Regions from separate parts of the Bradyrhizobium sp. SZCCHNR1015 genome, predicted to be linked through region 1. Evidence: predicted binding sites of a transcription regulator. Region 1 holds the regulator's gene; each other region holds the start of a gene.

The links. Region 1 encodes LexA, which represses DNA repair genes until DNA is damaged. Its sites were predicted from a motif close to TGTTCNNNNTGTGTTCNG; they were not measured.
Region 2: the regulator LexA is predicted to act here: its motif matches at 3,114-3,131, upstream of QX128_RS29875 (DNA recombination protein RmuC).
Region 3: the regulator LexA is predicted to act here: its motif matches at 2,209-2,226, upstream of QX128_RS28710 (helicase-related protein).
Region 4: the regulator LexA is predicted to act here: its motif matches at 3,294-3,311, upstream of QX128_RS19355 (PA0069 family radical SAM protein).

What each region holds. Positions count from the first base shown of each region.
Region 1 is NZ_JAUEYW010000005.1:2,402-7,212, forward strand. It holds gene QX128_RS10065 (MBL fold metallo-hydrolase) at 1-106, opposite strand, end outside; gene QX128_RS10070 (LysR family transcriptional regulator) at 191-1,144, shown strand; gene glp (gephyrin-like molybdotransferase Glp) at 1,357-2,568, shown strand; gene lexA (transcriptional repressor LexA) at 2,774-3,472, shown strand; gene QX128_RS10085 (hypothetical protein) at 3,762-4,202, shown strand; gene QX128_RS10090 (hypothetical protein) at 4,372-4,629, shown strand; gene QX128_RS10095 (ComEC/Rec2 family competence protein) at 4,584-4,811, opposite strand, start outside.
Region 2 is NZ_JAUEYW010000022.1:200-5,010, reverse strand. It holds gene QX128_RS29885 (hypothetical protein) at 1-258, shown strand, start outside; gene QX128_RS29880 (AmpG family muropeptide MFS transporter) at 425-1,807, opposite strand; gene QX128_RS29875 (DNA recombination protein RmuC) at 1,851-3,083, opposite strand; gene def (peptide deformylase) at 3,253-3,780, shown strand; gene fmt (methionyl-tRNA formyltransferase) at 3,918-4,811, shown strand, end outside.
Region 3 is NZ_JAUEYW010000019.1:108,658-113,468, reverse strand. It holds gene QX128_RS28710 (helicase-related protein) at 1-2,067, opposite strand, end outside; gene QX128_RS28705 (DUF3108 domain-containing protein) at 2,606-3,382, opposite strand; gene rpmB (50S ribosomal protein L28) at 3,991-4,299, shown strand; gene QX128_RS28695 (DUF2235 domain-containing protein) at 4,642-4,811, shown strand, end outside.
Region 4 is NZ_JAUEYW010000011.1:63,289-68,099, forward strand. It holds gene QX128_RS19345 (hypothetical protein) at 1-606, opposite strand, end outside; gene QX128_RS19350 (phosphoketolase family protein) at 713-3,130, opposite strand; gene QX128_RS19355 (PA0069 family radical SAM protein) at 3,322-4,500, shown strand; gene QX128_RS19360 (VOC family protein) at 4,519-4,811, shown strand, end outside.

The sequences.
Region 1 (4,811 bases):
CGTCCACGCCTGGAAACAGAAACTCGCCCTCGACCGCATCGAGACCGATCTCGAAAATCCTGCTGATGGTGGCGTCCCCGACGCGATAGGTCGTGATGTCCTGCATGTTTGGCGGCCTCGATCCGAACGGTGATCTTGTCTGGGCCGAGATCTACGATTAGGTCATGCATTCCTCAAATCGATCCAACTCATGCAGTCCATCGATCATTTCGATCTTCGCTCCTTCGACCTCAATCTGCTGGTCGCGTTCGACGCGCTGATGCAGGAGCGCAGCGTGACACGCGCGGCGGCGCGCCTGAAGGTGGGGCAGCCGGCGATGAGCCATTCGCTGTCGACGCTTCGCGTGCTGCTGCAGGATGAGCTGTTCGTCCGCGTCGGCACGATCATGCAGCCGACCCCCAAGGCTGCGGTGCTGGCCGGACCGGTTCGGGCGGCGCTGGCCCAGATGCAGGCTGCGTTGCACGCCGCACCGGAGTTCGACCCAGCGACCGAGCAGCGCACCATCCGCTTGGGATTCTCGAGCGAGGTCGAGCTGCTGCTGATCCCCGAACTCACGGCGGAGCTGCGTCGAACGGCGCCCGGCGTGCGGCTTCTCAGCCGTCCGACCGAACGCAACGAGGTGCATCGTCTGCTCGACGAGGGCGCCTTGGATGTCGGCGTCGGCTGCTTCGAGGCGGTGGCGCTGCGGCACCGATCCCAGTTCCTGTTCGAGCAGGCGCTGAGCTGCGTCTACAATCCAAAGCGCATCGCGATGAAAACACCGATCGGCCTGGATGCCTATCTGTCGCTTCCGCACGCACTGGTGACGCTGACCAACAGCCTGCAGGGCTGCCTGGAGGCGGCGCTGGACGAGATCGGGACCGAGCTCAACGTGGTCTCGGCCTCCTCGGATTTCCTCAGCGTGCTGGCGACGGTGGCCGCGTCACCGGTGATCACCACGATCCCGACCCGGATGGCAAGGCTCTACGGACCCCGGTTTGGGCTGGCGCTCTGTCCGGCGCCGTTGAAGTTGCGGCTGCCGGCGGTCTCGATGGTCTGGCCGCTGCAGCTCGATCGTGACGCGGCATCGGTCTGGCTGCGGAACATGGTGGCGGACATCCTGCACACCACCGAGCGCGCCGCCTGTCGCGCGGCTGCCGGATAGCTCCGTCGGGACTCCGTGTGCACGTGAGCAGATCGCGACTGCCCCCCCGGCATGATTGCAGAGTTTCTCGCGCGATCGTGAGGCGGCGGGCCACGCGACGCACCTTCAGACGATCGGAAAGCCGGGAGCGGCTTAGGCTCTTGGCCACCCCGTGCGCGTTCGGTTAGAAGGCGATTCAGTCGATCTGCCCGTCTTCGTCCGAAGGTAATCCCATGGCCCTGATGCCGGTCTCCGATGCGTTGTCCGCGGTGCTCGCCGGCACCGAGCCGCTGGCTGAGGAAATGGTCGGGCTGGACGAGGCCTATCACCGCATCCTGGCCCGCGACCTCGCGGCGCTGCGGACGCAGCCGCCCGAGGCGATGTCGGCGATGGATGGCTATGCGGTGCGCGCGGCCGACGCAGCCAAGGCCAAGGCGCGGCTGAAGGTGATCGGCGAGGTCGCGGCGGGACGGCCGTTCGATCGCGTGGTCGGGCCCGGCGAGGCGGCGCGGATCTTCACCGGCGGCGTTGTCCCCGCAGGCGCCGACGCGGTGGTGATCCAGGAGGACACGATCGCCGAGGACGGCCATGTCGTGATCACCGAGGCCGCGATCACAGGCCGGCACATCCGGCCGGCCGGCGTCGACTTCCACCAGGGCATGGTGCTGCTGAAGGCCGGGCGCCGGCTCAGCGACCGCGACCTATCCCTGGCGGCCAGCATGAATCATCCGGCGCTGCCGGTGCGGCGGCGGCCGAAGGTGGCGCTGCTCGCCACCGGCGACGAGCTGGTGATGCCGGGCTCGACGCCCGGCCCGGGGCAGATCGTCTATTCCAACGGCTACGCGCTGCGGGCGCTGGTGCGCAGCGAGGGCGCGACGCCGATCGATCTCGGCATCGCCGCGGATACGATGGCGGCGACGGTCGCTGGAATCCGGCGCGCCCGCGCGGCAGAGGCCGACGTCCTGATCACGACCGGCGGCGCCTCGGTCGGCGATCACGACCTAGTCAAGCAGGCGCTGGAGGCCGAGGGCGTCGAAATGGCGTTCTGGAAGATCGCGATGCGGCCGGGCAAGCCGATGATGCACGGACGGCTCGGCGACATCAGGGTGATCGGACTGCCCGGCAATCCGGTGTCGTCCTATGTCTGCGCCATCCTGTTCATGGTGCCGCTGATTCGGCGCCTGCTCGGCCGCGACGAGGCCGTGATGCCGCGCGAGACCGCCCTGCTCGGCCGCGAGTTGGGGGCGAACGATTCGCGCGAGGACTATCTGCGGGCGCAGCTCGAGGAGCGCGCCGACGGCACGCTGGTAGCCACCCCAGTGAGCCAGCAGGATTCGTCGCTGCTCGGGAACCTCGCGCTGTCGCAGGCGCTGGTGATCCGGCCGGCGTTTGCGCCGAAGGCGCCTGCCGGCAGCCCGTGCGAGATCCTGCGCCTGCCGAACTGAGCCGCTTCCCCGGTAAAGCCCGGTCCGTTCATCATATTTTTAGGATTGCGGAACACACATCGAACATATAGTGTCCGTTCATGATTTGTTTTTAGTATGTTGCGGGCGACGCGATGACGGTCCGACTCCAGGGCGCTCTCAGCCGGCTTGTGCTCAAGGCGCAGCTCCTGGACTCGGACAACAACAAACCGGGGACCAGGTCGAAATGCTGACGCGCAAACAGTACGAACTTCTGCGGTTCATCAACGAGCGGCTCAAGGAAGCCGGCGTGCCGCCGTCCTTCGACGAGATGAAGGATGCGCTCGATCTGCGTTCGAAGTCCGGCATTCATCGCCTGATCACGGCGCTCGAGGAGCGCGGCTTCATCCGCCGGCTGCCGAATCGCGCCCGCGCGATCGAGGTGATCAAGCTGCCCGAGCTGTCGCAGGCCGCGGGCAACCGTCGCGGCTTCACGCCGTCGGTGATCGAAGGCAATCTCGGCAAGGTGCGCACCAGTACTCCCGCGCTAGACGATGGCGAGCGCCCTGTCGCGGTGCCGGTGATGGGCCGCATCGCCGCCGGTACCCCGATCGAGGCGCTGCAGACGCGCAGCCACACCATCAGCGTGCCTGCGGACATGCTCGGCAACGGCGATCACTATGCGCTCGAGGTGCGCGGCGACTCGATGGTCGATGCCGGCATCCTCGACGGTGACATGGCGCTGATCCAGCGCAACGAGACCGCCGACACCGGCGACATCGTGGTGGCGCTGATCGACGATGAGGAAGCGACCTTGAAGCGCTTCCGCCGTCGCGGCGCATCGATCGCGCTCGAGCCGGCCAACACCGCCTACGAGGTGCGCATCCTGCCGCCGAACCGGGTGAAGATCCAAGGCAAGCTGGTCGGGCTGTACCGCAAGTACTGATCGCGAAGGGGATCGGTCGACCGGCGGCGGGCGCACGCGCTGTCGCCGCCGAGCGAGAAGCCAGCCAAGCTGGAAGCGGCCAGCAAATACGTCACACGCGAATGCACTTCATGATGTGCAGCGCGGCATGCTCAAACGCTTGTGATCAGCCGCGGGCACACGCGATGCAGATCAGCGCAGAATTGCCGCGAAGCGCGCGCTAACATCACCATCGATGTCCACTCTGATAGAGGCCTGCGCCTGTCCGGGGGGAGCGTGGGTCGGCTATCTCTCAACGAGGAGCGATCCGATGTGTGACTACAGCCTCCATGCGGTTGCGTCCCGTCCCGCCAAGGTCGGCGAGACGTTGATCTCGATGACCTTCCGTGGCACCGCCACCCGCGGCTTCGCGTTGGAGAGCGAGCCGACCGTCGCAGTCTGCATGCTGCCCGGCACCGAGTTGGCCTTCGCCGAGGACGTCCGCTACGACAGCCGCTGGCTCTGGACCCGGACGATCCGCGAGCGCGTCGCGAAGTTCAACAGCATCGAGACGCACATTCCCGATCGCCATCACGACGCGATCGAGTTCGCCGACGGCCGCCACGTGCTGGTGACCCAGCTCTGCGAGGGCCAGCGCGTCACCGTGCTGCAATTGCCGGTCAGCAAGCAGCCGGCAGAGCGCCGCCCGGACATCGCCGAGGACGTGCCGACGTCGCAGGCCACACCGATTCGCCGCATCAGCATCACCTGAGGGTCTGCGCGTCGGCATTTCTGTCGGTCGTGAGCGCGCTTTCGAAGGTGGGAGACTTGGTAGACTTGGGTTCTGCAAGCGCAAAGTCCTCTCGGGCGAACGTCCGGCATCGCATCGGATAGGAACGACATCCCTCGGCCGGCATTGTTTGCCGGGGGAGCTTGCCGCCGTGGTCAACAAGATCGATTGGAACAAGGCCGGACGGATCACCGAGCCCGGCCGCTACATGCTTGCGTTCGGATGGCTGACGGTCACGGCTGATGACGTCGCCATCTGGCAACGCTATCCGGGCGCTGCGTTCACGCTGGTCGAAGGGCCCTCGCTGTTCGATGGACCAGACGACACCGAGTATCATCTCGGCACCTTCGAGCTGCCCGGCGCTCAATCCTGCTCGCCCTGCTCCGTCTCCGGCGGCGTCGCGTCCTGAAGCCGCGCGGCCGGCGCACGCGGCGTCAGCGTCGTGTCGAACTCGCCGGCCTCGGCGGGCGCCGGCCACCATGGGCGGTCGGTGCCGCCGGCACGCGTCGGCGTCACGGCCAAGCCTTTGCCCTGCTGCACCAGCAACAAGGCGCCCTGCTGCCGCAGCCGCTCGCGATCGATCACGGCCGC
Region 2 (4,811 bases), on a different contig from region 1:
GCCAAGCCGGGCCAGCCCTCCGCCGCCTATCAGATCACCAGCGAGCCGCGCCGCCTGCCGCCGCCGAGCGGGCTGTGCAATCTCGAGACCGGCCCGGAGACGTTCCAGCTCGTCACCGCGAACACGGCGCAGGCGTCGCAGCTCAAGGGGCTGCTCGGCAAGCAGATCGCGGTCAAGGTCGACGAGATCGCCTGCGCGCAGGATGCGGGACAGATGAGCGAGGCGGTCGTGACCAAGTGGAGCTTGGTGAAGCGTTGAGGCCGCTGGGAGCATTCACGCGAATGCAACGCCACGATTTCCGCTGTCATCGCCCCGCTTGACCGGGCGATCCAGTACGCCGCGGTCTCGCGGTCGATCGCCGACGTCTCCGCAATGCCGGATCACCCGCCTTCGCGGAGGATGACAGTCTAACTCCAGGCGGCAGCTAGACCTTCACTGGCCCCAATTCATCGAAATGCCCGCGCCGCTGCAGCCAAGCAAGCAGCACGAGGCTCGGGATCGCGACGAGCGCGCAGATGACGAAGAATGTGGGCCAGCCGGTCGCCTTCGCCACATAGCCCGCGCCCGATGACAGATAGGTTCGTCCAACCGCGGCGAGTGCGGTGAGCAGCGCATATTGGGTCGCGGTGTGCAGCGGATTCTGGCACAGCGCAGAGAGATAGGCGACGAAGATCACGGTGCCGATCGCGCTGGTGAAGTTCTCCGCAGAGATCGCCAGCGCCAGCGCCCATTGATTGACTCCGACGATGGCGAGCCATGAGAACGACAGGTTGGCCAGCGCCTGCACGATGCCGCCGATCCACAGGCTGGTGGCGAGCGAATAGCGCCGCGCGACGAAGCCGCCGGCAAAGCCGCCGGCGAGCGTGGCGGCGAGGCCGACGCCTTTCACGATCGCTGCGTAGTCGACCTTGCTGAAGCCGAGATCGATCACGAACGGCGCGGTCATCGTGCCGGAGAAGGCGTCGGTGAACTTGAACAGCACGACGAAGGCGAGCGCCGTGAGCGCATCACGTCGGCTGAGGAACTCGACGAAGGCTCCGGCGGCCGCATGCATCACGCGGGTGAGCGCGGTGTCCGCGCCCATCGCGGCCTCCGCCTGCTGCGACTGTGCCGGCTCGGTCGCCGCGAGGGCCGTGATCGTGCCAATCAGCACCATTCCGGCCATCGCGACATAGCCCCACATCCAGGACGACGGACGCGTCAACCCCGAGTTCTCGAATGCACTGACCACCACCAGCGCGCCGGCGGTCGAGACCAGCATGCCGATGCGGTAGGCGGCGACATACGCCGCCATGCCCGCGGCCTGCTCGCTCTCCGGAAGGCTCTCGACGCGGAAGGCATCGACCACGATGTCCTGGGTCGCCGACATCGCGGCGACCAGCAGCGCGGCCAGCGCGACCATGAACGGCGCATGCGCCGGGTCAGTCACGGCCAGCAGCAGGATGGCCGCGATCAGCAGCAATTGCGCGAACACCAGCCAGCCGCGCCGCCGCCCGAAGGCGCGCGTCAGCAGCGGCACGTGCAGCGCGTCGACCAGCGGCGCCCAAAGGAATTTCAGCGTGTAGGGCGTGCCGACCAGCGCGAACAGCCCGATGGTCCCGAGATCGACGCCGAGCTCGCGCATCCAGATCTGAAGCGTCGAGCCGGACAGCGCCAGCGGCAGACCTGAGGAGAAGCCGAGGAACAGCACCACGAGCACGCGCGGCTGCAGGTAGACGGCCATGCTCTCGCGCCAGGTGGGGGCAGGCTTGGCCTCAGGCTTTGCAGCGGTTGCTCTGATGTCGGAGGCGGCGTCAGGTGCGGTCATCGGTGGGTGGTAGCAGATCTGGACAGCTTTCGCGACGCCGCGGTCATTCCCCCGCCTGCATCCGCCCCGCCAGCGGAAACAGGTCCGGCGTCGCGCCCGCGCCCGGCGCAATGCGCGGAGAGTCCGCCGGCGCATCCGGCTTGCTGAAATCGAGCTCCTCGATCCGCGCGGCGCGCTTTTCGATCTTGTCGGCGGAGATGAGGATCTGGCGGATGTCCTCGCCGACATCGCCAAAATGCTTCTGCAGCTTGAGCACGCGCTCGCGCAGGCGGCCGAGGTCGTCGCCCAAATGGATCACCTCGTTGCGGATCTGGTCAGCGGCGTCGCGGATGCGCGCGTCCTTCATGATCTGCTGCATGACCTGGATCGCGAGCATCAGCAGCGACGGCGACACCAGCACGACACGGGCGCGATAGGCTCTCTGGATGACGTCGTCGAAGCCGTCATGGATCTCGGCGTAGACCGATTCCGACGGCACGAACATCAGCGCCGTGTCCTGCGTCTCGCCGACCACGAGGTACTTCTCGGCGATGTCGTTGACGTGGCGCAGCACGTCGGTGCGCAGCCGCTGCGCGGCGGCGCGCTTTTCGTCCTCCGTCTCCGCGTCGTGCAGCGCGGTCACTGCCTCGAGCGGAAACTTGGCGTCGATGCACAGCGGCCGCGTGTCGGGCAGGAACACGACGCAGTCCGGCCGCTTGCCGCTGACGAGCGTGTACTGGAAGGCGTAGCTGCCCTTCGGCAGCCCGTCCTGGACGATCGCCTCCATGCGCGCCTGGCCGAATGCGCCGCGCGACTGCTTGTTGGCGAGCACGTCGCGCAAGGTCGTGACCTGTGTCGTGAGCTCGCTGAGATCGCGATGCGCGTTGTCGATGATGCCGAGCCGCTCGTGCAGCACGCGCAAGGAATCCATGGTGTGGCGCGTGGTCTGCTCCATCGATTGGCCGACGCGATGGGTGACGGCGTCGAGCCGCTCGTTGACGCTGCGCGCCAGGTCCACCTGCCGCCCGGCAAGCAGCTGCGCCATCGCGTCGACCCGGCCGGAGGCCTCGCTCTGCACCCGGATCATCTCGCCGAACCGCTGTTCGATCTCATCGGCGCGCATCGCCTGCTGGGCCGCGAGCTCGGCGCCGCGCCGGCCGGAGCGCACCACGGCCGCGACGATCATCAGCAGCAGGAGCAGAACCAGCACGCCAAACCCGATCAGCGCGTCGCTGGCGCGCACCGGCAGATCGCCGATCATGACGACGACAGGATTGAGGGACTGGCTGGCGGTCATCACCCCCGTCTATCCGATTCGCAAGAGTTCGCGAACGAAGAGAGAACATTTATGGTTAAGGCCGGGTAAAGAATCATGGTTAGCGAGACATTGAAATTCATGGTTAGCGAAGTCTTAACTGCGAGCCATCACATTGACCGCGCCGGTTCCGCGGCTTAAATCGCGCGCCATGTCCCTAAGAGAAATCATCATCCTGCCGGACCGGCAGTTGCGGCTGGTGTCCAAGCCGGTCGAGAAGGTCACGCCGGAGATCCGGCAGCTGGTCGACGACATGTTTCAGACCATGTACGACGCGCCAGGCATCGGGCTCGCAGCGATTCAGGTCGCGCAGCCGCTGCGCGTCATCACCATGGATCTGGCCAAGCCCGACGCGAACGGGGAAGGCAAGCGCGAGCCGCGCGTCTTCATCAATCCGGAGATCGTTGCCAAGTCGGACGAGCTGTCGGTCTACGAGGAAGGCTGCCTGTCGATCCCCGAATATTACGAGGAGGTCGAGCGGCCGGCGCGTGTGCGCGTGCGCTTCACCGATCTCGACGGGCTGGTCCGCGAGGAGGATGCGGAGGGGCTCTACGCCACCTGCATCCAGCACGAGATCGACCATCTCAACGGCGTGCTGTTCATCGACTATCTGTCGAAGCTCAAGCGCGACCGCGTGATGAAGAAGTTCACCAAGGCCGCCAAGCGCGCCGGCGAGTAACGATCAACTCTCTCCTCCGTCATGCCCGGGCTTGACCCGGGCATCCACGTCTTGCCTCTCGCGTTGGCATTGCGACGTGGATGGCCGGGACGAGCCCGGCCAATGACGGCAGGATGAAGCCTTGAGGGGCGCACCAGATGCCGCTTCGCCTGATCTTCATGGGCACGCCGGATTTCGCCGTGCCGACCCTGCTCGAGCTCGCCGGCCACGGCCACGAGATCGTGGCCGTCTACACGCGCGCGCCGAAGCCCGGTGGCCGCCGTGGCTTGGCCTTGGTCCCGACTCCGATCGAGACCGAGGCGCGGCGGCTCGGCATTCCCGTGCTCACGCCGAAGACGCTGAAGACCGAGGACGCGCTGGCTGCGTTCTGCGCCCACCAGGCCGACGCCGCCGTCGTCGTCGCCTATGGCATGATCCTGCCGCAGGCGATTCTCGATGCACCAAAACTCGGCTGCTACAACCTCCACGCCTCGCTGCTGCCGCGCTGGCGCGGCGCCGCGCCGATCAACCGTGCCATCATGGCAGGGGACGCCGAAAGCGGCGTGATGGTCATGAAGATGGATGTCGGTCTCGACACCGGCGACGTCGCGATGGCCGAGCGTCTGCCCATCACTGACGCGATGACGGCGTCCGACCTGCACGATCGCCTGTCGCGCATCGGCGCCGACCTGATGGTGCGGGCGATGGCCGCGCTGGAGCGCGGCGGGCTGACGTTGACGAAGCAGGCCGAGGGCGGCGTGACCTATGCGGCCAAGATCGAGAAGGCCGAGGCGCGGATCGACTGGACGAAGCCGGCGCATACGGTGCTGCGTCACATCCACGGCCTGTCGCCGTTCCCCGGCGCCTGGAGCGAGGTCATGCTCGATGGCGAGGCGGCGCGTTTGAAGATCCTGCGCTGCGCGCTCGCCGACGGCCGGGGCGAGCCGGGCGCCGTGCTCGACGAGCAGCTCACCATCGCCTGCGCCGACGGCGCCATCCGCGTGACCGAGCTGCAGCGCGCCGGCAAGGGCCCGATGAAAGCCGCGGATTTC
Region 3 (4,811 bases), on a different contig from region 1:
GTGATAGGCCCCGAAGCGCACGCCATATTTGCGCAAGGTGGCGCGCGACGGCTGGTCGAGATCCTTCATCTCGGCGGCGATCTTGGCGCGCTCGATGACGCCGAGCGCCTCCACGAGCTGGAACGCGATGCCGCGGCCGATGCCGGTGATGTCCTCGGCCTTGGACAGCTCGAACAGCGGGCCGAGCAGCTTCTCGATATGCGTCTTCAGCCACAGATCGAGCCGCGCCTGGACTTTGTCTCGCGCAGCACCCGTCAGCCGCTCGTCGGCGATGATGCGCAGGCGCGGATGCAGCGCGTCGTCGGCCGCGACCAGCTTGGCGACCGCGTCGCCGGTCCAGCGCATCGTGCCGTCGGCGGTGAGCACGATGTGCTCGTCGGGCGCGCCGGACAGCTTCTCGGCGCGCGCCTCGATCTCGCCGGCCAGCGCCTTCTGGGCAGCAGCCTGCAAGGCCTTGGCCTCCGAGCCGGCTTCGGCGGCGTCGGGCGCGAAGGTGAATCCATCCAGGCGGCCGATCGCGTGCCCTTCAACGATCACTTCGCCGGTCTTGCCGATTTCCGTATTCAAAACACTGTTCTCCCGCAGGCGCCGCATCAATACACTGGTACGACGATCAACGAAACGCTCCGTGAGCCGTTCATGAAGGGCGTCTGACAATTTATTTTCGAGTTCGCGGGTAATCCCCTGCCAATAATCAGGGTCGCGCAGCCAGTCGGGCCGGTTGGCCACGAAGGTCCAGGTGCGAATCTGTGCAATCCGCCCCGACAGCGTATCGATGTCGCCATCGACGCGGTCGGCCTGATCGACCTGGGCCGCGTACCAGGCGTCCGGAATACGCCCCTTCTGCATCAGGAAGCCGAACACGGTGGTCACCAGCTCCGCATGGGCAGCCGGCGACAGCCTGCGATAGTCGGGAATCTGGCAGGTTTCCCAGAGACGCTCGACCGCTTCAGCGCCATGCGCCATGTCGCGCACCTCGGCATCGCGCGCGGCATGATCGAGCACGCGCAGATCCTCCGCGGTCGGCGCGCGCGTCAGCGCGTCATGCCCCGGCGTAATCGCCAGGGAGACCTGGAGCGCGCTCAAGGACGCGAAATCAAGCCTGGAGTTGCGCCATTGCAGCACCTTCACGGTATCGAAGGTGTGGTTCTGGAGCGCATTGACCAGCTCGGGCTCGAACGGCGCACAACGTCCGGTGGTGCCGAACGTGCCGTTACGCGTCGCGCGTCCGGCACGGCCGGCGATCTGGGCAAACTCCGACGGCGTGAGCCGGCGGAACTGATAGCCGTCATATTTGCGGTCGGATGCGAAGGCGACGTGATCGACGTCGAGATTGAGCCCCATGCCGATCGCATCGGTGGCGACGAGATAGTCGACGTCGCCGTTCTGGAACATCGCCACCTGCGCGTTGCGCGTGCGCGGCGACAGCGATCCCAGCACCACAGCGGCGCCGCCATGCTGGCGGCGGATCAGCTCGGCGATGGCGTACACCTCGTCAGCCGAGAACGCCACGATGGCGGTCCGGCGCGGCTGCCGCGTGATCTTCCGGTCGCCGGCGAATTCGAGCTGCGACAATCGTGGCCGTGTCACCATCGACGCACCGGGCAACAGCCGCTCGATGATGGGGCGCATCGTCGCAGCCCCGAGCAGCAGCGTCTCGTCGCGCCCGCGGCGATTGAGGATGCGGTCGGTGAAGACATGGCCGCGCTCGAGATCGGACGCGATCTGGATCTCGTCGACGGCCAGGAACGACACGTCGAGATCCCTGGGCATCGCCTCGACCGTCGACACCCAATAGCGCGGGTTCTTCGGCTTGATCTTCTCCTCGCCGGTGATCAGCGCGACGGCCTCGCTGCCGACGCGATCGGCGATCTTGTTGTAGACCTCGCGCGCGAGCAGCCGCAGCGGCAGTCCGATGATGCCGGAGGAATGCGCGAGCATGCGCTCGATCGCCAGATGCGTCTTGCCGGTGTTGGTGGGGCCGAGCACGGCGGTGACGCCGCTTCCGGGAGCACGGTCGGACGTGCGCTCGAAAGGCGAGGCAGCCGAAGAGGACGAAAAAGCCATTCGTTAAATGTGGGTCTCGAAGCCGGCGTTGGAAGCGCGTCGTTCACGCGCGACGGATGCGGAATTGTCGTGTGTCTGGAGAGGCTGAGATGCTGACCCCTGTCTCACATTGTGACGCATATAGTGCCGCAGCTTAAGCTTCGGAACGCCTTGAGAACGAATCGCGAAGGAATCGCTGACTCTGTCGGCTTTCAGGCTTCGTTCACCGCAACATCTCGCGTTCTGCGATCAAGCCAGCACTAGATCAAGTTTTCGCGGGCTCCACAAGCAACGCTTTCGCGATGGAACTGGCGCGCATTTCAGGGCGTCCCGAGTCGAATCAGAATCAGGGAAGAGTCAAACGGATTCACGCGCAGCAGACAGCATCCATACGGGGACCGGCAAATCGGAGGTCCACGCGGAATCTCCATCGCATTCAAGCGAGAGCGGACGGCATGCCGCCAGACCTTCACGCCACGGCCGCTGTTGCGGCTCAGCCGCTGACGGGGCCGTGCCACAGCGACGAGATTCGGATGTGGAGGAGCAGCGATACGAGGCGCTACTGGGTCTTGGCGACGTGCGGCGCCGCCTGGGTGATGAACGACGTCGCCTCCAGCATCGCGGTCCCCAGCGGGGTCGGGATCACCATCTTGAACGGCACCAGCACGCGGGTGCCGGCGATCGGCACGAAGAAGATCTCCATGTTGCGGGCCTGAGCCAGATATTTGATGACCGGCCGGTCCGGGATGTAGCCCGCGACCGGCGTGAAGTAGATCGCGCAGACCAGCGCCGGACCGCGATAGCCCTTGTCAGCCTTGACGTTCTCCATGCGCTTGTAGTCGAGCTTGAGCTCGTAGCGCATGCGGCCGTCGAACACGGGCGCAGCGCCGCGGCAGGAGTCCGGCGACAGCAGTTCGCCATTGCCCGGCACCCGCACCAGAGAGGCCGTCATCGGATCGAGCACGCCGCGCTTGTGGGCATCCGTCACCGGAATGCGGTCGGGATCGACTGGAGGCGCCGGCTCGATGGCGAAGTCCTTCACGGTGCCGTTCTGCAGATTGATGCGGATCTGCTCCGATTTCTTTCCCGTGGAGGTCGAGGCCTGGTAGCTCTGGCCGACCAGGGCGCCGTTGACGACGCGTCCCTGCACCGAGCCCGTGCCTGATCCTTGCGAGAAGCTCTTGAGCAGGCCGGCGGTGCCGCCCTGAGCCGCAGCACCATACTGATCATCCCCGATCTCGACCGCCCAGGTGCCCTTGCCGACGGGGATGCCGGCCAGGGAAGCCTCGTATTGAGCGTCCAACCGAGCCTGCGCCTGGGCGCCTTGCGCCAGCAACAACAGGCAGAGCGCTGCCCCGGCCGCGGCCAGGCGGCCCGAGAGAAATGAGGGAACCGAGATGATGGTCACGTGACGAATGATCCTGCCGATCCGCCTGCCTGAGCGCCGGACCGATCCGACGCGCCGTCCTTGCTACTTAAGCCAAAAACGCCTTCAAACAACGCGAACCGTCCGACAATGGCGGTTTGTCCAGCGCTTTGCGCCTGAACAGCACTCAGAACCGTCGTCCGCAGCGCTGCCGGAACCGAGCCGCGAACCTCCGACCGCGCCAGCATGCCGCCATTCCGGACCGTTCGCGGGATATCCATCCATCACGTCCGAATGCGCCCTTTATATGGTCTAAACTGCCGGCTATACTATTGATTACACGCCTGCTTTTCTGCTGGTCGGCGATTTCGGCCCGACCAGGAGGAGGCATGGGTCGCGTCCTCCGGGTTCGCCGGCCCGGCTCCCTGTATTTGCTGCGGCCTTCAAAACCTTGACGAAAAGCCGCATCCCCCCTATAGGACCGCATCTCCCAGAGACGAGCTGGACGAGTTTTGGACCCCCGCGGCCCGCCGACATAGGCGGACGAAGGGTGCGGGGATGAGAGAGGATTTATTGCCATGTCGCGGCGCTGTGAACTGACGGCCAAGGGTCCCCAGGTTGGCCACAAGGTCAGCCACTCCAACATCAAGACCAAGCGGCGCTTCCTGCCGAACCTGTGCAACGTGACCTTCATCTCGGATGCACTCGGCCGCAACGTGCGCCTGCGCGTTTCGACTAACGCGCTCAAGAGCGTCGACCACAATGGCGGCCTCGACGCCTATCTGCTCAAGGCCAACGCCGCGACCCTGTCGCCGCGCGCGCTGGAGCTGAAGCGCGCCATCGAGAAGAAGGCGGCGGACGCTGCCCCGGTCGCGAAGGCGAGCTGAGAGAGCCAACCGAAATTCAAGATTGATGCAGAAGCCGGACGCGTCACGAGCGGGGCTTCGAGCTGAACGAGATGTCGAAACGGCCGGGTCGAGAGATCCGGCCGTTTTGCTTGCGGATGCCGTGACCAACTGACAACTCTGGACAAGGCAGCCGGCGCGGGGCGGCAGGACAGGTCGGGTGACCATCCGTTCGTACAACGGCGTCCAGCAGTCACTCCGCCATGTCGGCCGCGCCGCGCGCAACAGCGACCCAGACGAAGTGCCATAGGGAACCGACCTCCCCAACACCAGCCGGATGCTCTACACTCGTTGCGGTAGCATTATTGCGGACATTCCTTTGCCATGAAGAATATTGTCATCTGCTGCGACGGCACCGGCAACGAGATCAGCGAGAACATCTCGAACGTACTCAAGCTCTATCGCTGCCTGCGCAAGACCGACAAGACGACACCGCATCAGGCCGTATTCTACGATCCCGGCGTCGGCACGCTGACCCAGCCCGACACCTGGCA
Region 4 (4,811 bases), on a different contig from region 1:
CGCGTTGAGCCCACGCATGAAGGCGACGACAGCGGGCTTGTCGTCAGCGGCGAGCCCGTACACATGAGCTCCGTCGAGCGTGTCCTCGGCGCAGTCGGCGGCGATGCGGTTGAGCGCCTTGTGGAGATCCATCACCAGCCGGTGCAGGCTGTCCGCTTCTTCCTGGGCGCCAGTCAGACGCGCGACGCGCGTGAAATCGATTTCGTCGCCTATCGTCAGCAGGCCCGCGCGTTGCATCGTGCCGAGCCGGCGTTCGGCAGACTGGCCCTCGGAGCTTCGTCCGGCGTTGACCGCGCGGATCATCGCGCGCGTATCGTTTTCGATATCACCGATCAGCGCGGCGAGACCGGGAGCGGCAAGGCGTCCGGTCGCGGTGCGATGCGCGCCGCCGATCAGGCTCGCGAGATCAGCCGGTGCGATGCGCGCGGCGCGGCACTCGGTCGAGAGATCGGTCGGCCGCTGTTCCGGCGCCTGAGCGTGCTGGGCGGCGGCCTGCAGCGCGCTCATGCGCACCTTGACACGGTCGTTGGCAGCGAGACCGTCGGCAATCAGTGACGGCAGCAGGATGTCGGCTTCGCCGAGCTCCTTGATGATCTGGGATTTCATGACGGCGTCGATCAGGTTTCCGATGCCGTCACCGTGCCTCAGCACCGCACGCAAGTCCTTGCGTTGGATCATTCATCGAACCGTCACACAAGGTGTGCGGGCGACGTCAGTCGCCTGCCTGTGTCGGCGTGGTGCCGCCGGTGCTGTTCGGCCAGACCCAGTCGCGGATCTCGGGCATGTCCTCGCCATGCGCCCGGATGTAGCGGGCATGCTCGATCAGTGCGTCGCGGAATTTCTGCTTCACATGGGCCGCCGACACACTGAGGCCGGGCACGCGCTCGATCGCCTCGATGGCGAGGTGGAAACGGTCGAGCTCGTTGAGCACGACCATGTCGAACGGAGTCGTCGTGGTGCCTTCCTCGATGAAGCCGCGCACGTGCATGCCGGCATGGTTGGTGCGGCTGTAGGTGAGACGATGGATGAGATACGGATAGCCGTGATAGGCGAAGATCACCGGCTTGTCGGTCGTGAACAGGCTGTCGAAGTCGCGGTCGCTGAGGCCGTGCGGATGGTCCTGCTTCGGCTGCAGGGTCATGAGGTCAACGACGTTGACGACGCGGATCTTGAGGTCGGGCAATTCCTTGCGCAGCAGATCGACGGCAGCGAGCGTTTCCAAAGTCGGGACGTCTCCGGCGCAGGCCATCACCACGTCGGGCTCCTCGTCGGCGGGCTCGGTGCCGGCCCACGACCAGATGCCGATGCCGGCGTCGCAATGGATGGCCGCATCTTGCATCGACAGCCATTGCGGCGCAGGCTGCTTGCCGGCGACGATGACGTTGATGCGGTCATAGGTGCGCAGGCAGTGGTCGGCGATCCACAGCAGCGTGTTGGCGTCCGGCGGGAAGTAGATGCGGACGATGTCCGCCTTCTTGTTGGCGACGAGGTCGACGAAGCCCGGATCCTGGTGGCTGAAGCCGTTATGGTCCTGCCGCCAGACATGCGAGGTCAGGAGATAGTTCAGCGACGCGACCGGGCGCCGCCACGGCAGCTCGCGTGACACTTTCAGCCATTTGGCGTGCTGGTTGAACATCGAATCGACGATGTGGATGAACGCCTCGTAGCAGGAGAACAGGCCGTGGCGGCCGGTGAGCAGATAGCCTTCCAGCCAGCCCTGGCAGAGGTGCTCGCTCAGCACCTCCATGACGCGGCCGTCATGGGCGAGGTGGACGTCGTAGGGCTCGATGCCCTCCATCCACACCCGCTCGGTGACCTCGAACACGGCATCGAGCCGGTTCGAGGCGGTTTCGTCCGGGCCCATGATGCGGAAGTTGCGTGTCTCTGCATTCAGCGTGATCACGTCGCGCAGGAACTTGCCGAGTTCGCGCGTGGCTTCAGCGATGGTCTGGCCCGGAGAGGACACGTCGACCGCAAAATGCTGGTAGTTTGGGAGCTTGAGCTCACGCTTGAGTAAGCCGCCATTGGCGTGCGGGTTGGCGCCCATGCGCCGCGCGCCCTTCGGCGCCAGCGCCTGCAGCTCCGGCATCAGCCGGCCCTGCGCGTCGAACAATGTGTCCGGCTCGTAGCTCTTCAGCCAGGCTTCGAGCAGCGCGAGATGCTCCGGCTTGCCGCGCGGATTGGCGATCGGCACCTGGTGGGCACGCCAGAAACCTTCGACCTTGAGTCCGTCGACCTCCTTCGGGCCCGTCCAGCCCTTCGGGCTGCGCAGCACGATCATCGGCCAGCGCGGCCGTTGGATCGTTGCATCCGGCTGACGCGCATTCTGCTGGATCGAGCGGATGCTTGCGAGCGCGACATCGAGCGCGTCCGCCATCTGCCGATGCATCGCCCTGGGCTCGGCGCCTTCGACGAACAGCGGCTCATAACCGTAACCTTCGAACAGGCATTTGAGCTCGGCGTCGCCCATGCGGCCGAGCACGGTGGGATTGGCGATCTTGTAGCCGTTGAGATGCAGGATCGGCAGCACCGCGCCGTCATGGGCCGGGTTCAGGAACTTGTTCGAATGCCAGGACGCGGCGAGCGGGCCGGTCTCGGCCTCGCCGTCACCGACCACGCAGGCCACGATCAGATCGGGATTATCGAACGCCGCGCCATAGGCGTGCACCAGCGCGTAGCCGAGCTCGCCGCCTTCATGGATCGAGCCCGGCGTTTCCGGCGCCGCATGGCTCGGAATGCCGCCAGGGAAGGAGAACTGCCGGAACAGCTTGCGCAGGCCATCGGCATCGCCCGTGATATCCGGATAGATCTCGCTGTATGTGCCTTCGAGATAGGTGTTTGCGACCATGCCCGGACCGCCATGGCCGGGACCGCAGATATAGATGACGCTGAGATCCTGGGCCTGGATGGCGCGATTGAGATGGGCGTAGATGAAATTCAGTCCGGGCGTCGTCCCCCAGTGGCCGAGCAGGCGCGGCTTGACGTGCTCCGCTTTCAGCGGCTCGCGCAGCAGCGGGTTGTCGAGCAGATAGATCTGCCCGACCGAGAGATAATTGGCCGCACGCCAGTAGCGGTCGAGCAGGTCGAGATCATCGGCCGGGATGGTCTGGTGGGAAGACGTGATGTTCATGTAACCTCGCTTGCCGTCCGCTTCGCGCCCGCGGGAGAGTGCATTAGAGTAACGCCGCACCGTCCCGTTCCAGTGCGCTGCGAGGATAGAACGGGAATGTGATGGTTGGCCTTGCGCCGCCGGCTCAGAACCACCGCGCAAATGTTCTCTTTTGTTCTTGTAATGTTCGCTTTGTGTGCTATGTCTTGGCCATGAGCCGAGCATTTTCACATGCCCTCAAGCGCCCGCCGGTCCCGGTGCCCTCCGAGCCGGCGGGCGCGCCTTCTTTCGGTCCTGACAAGGACTTCCCGGAACTCGCGGTCGCCATCGAACGGGGCCGGCGCCGCGGCCGGGGTGCACAATCCAATGCGAGCGGCCGCTACGAGGCGGAGGCGCGCGTTGTCTTCGACGACGGCTGGCAGAGCCTCGAAGATCTGCCGCCGTTCAAGACCACGGTCGCGACCGATACCTCGCGCAAGGTCATCACCCGCAACGACTCGCCAGACATCGGTTTCGATCGCTCGATCAATCCGTATCGCGGCTGCGAGCACGGCTGTGTCTACTGCTTCGCGCGGCCGACCCATGCGTTTCTCGGGCTGTCGCCTGGCCTCGACTTCGAATCCAAGCTGTTCGTGAAGCCGGATGCGCCCGCGCTCCTGGAGAAGGAGCTCGCGGCCAGCGGCTACGAGCCGCGGATGATCGCGATCGGGACCAACACCGATCCTTACCAGCCGATCGAGCGCGAGCGGAAGATCATGCGCGGCATCCTCGAGGTGCTGGAAAAGGTTGGCCATCCCGTCGGGATCGTCACGAAGTCGGCGCTGGTGATGCGTGATGCCGACATCCTGGCGCGGATGGCCAAGAAGAACCTGGCGAAGGTCGCGATATCAGTGACCACGCTGGATCCGAAGCTGGCGCGCACTATGGAGCCGCGGGCCTCGACGCCATCGAAGCGGCTGGAGGCGTTGCAGGCGCTGTCCAAGGCCGGCATCCCGACGACGGTGATGGTGGCGCCGGTGATCCCCGCGCTCAATGACAGCGAGATCGAGCGCATCCTCGATGCCGCCGCCCATGCCGGGGTCAAGGAAGCCTCCTATGTGTTGCTGCGGCTGCCGCTGGAGGTGCGCGACCTGTTCCGCGAATGGCTGCTCGAGCATTATCCCGACCGCTACCGCCACGTCTTCACCCTGATCCGCGACATGCGCGGCGGCCGCGATTACGACTCGCAATGGGGCACGCGGATGAAGGGCACGGGTCCGATGGCCTGGATGATCGGCCGCCGCTTCGAGATCGCCTGCGAAAAGCTTGGGCTGAACAAGCGCCGGACCAAGCTGACGACCGATCATTTCGTCCGGCCGAAGGGCGGCGGGCAGCAGCTCAGCCTGTTCTGACTGTGTGGAGGTGGCGCGATGAGTGCAGGTGCGGTTATCCCGCGGTTCACCGTCATCACACTCGGTGTATCCGAGATGCGGCGGAGCATCGCCTTCTATGCATCGCTCGGCTTCGTCAGAAAATTCCGCGCGACCGGCGAGGAAGTGGCATTCTTCGACACTGGCGGGACGGTGCTGGCGCTGTACCCGTGGAGCGCGCTCGCCCACGACGCGGGTGTGCCGGACACGCCGCGGCCGCAGGCATTCCGCGGCGTGACACTGGCATGGAACTGCCGTTCGGAGGCTGAGGTCGATGCGGCGCTCGCGTCGGC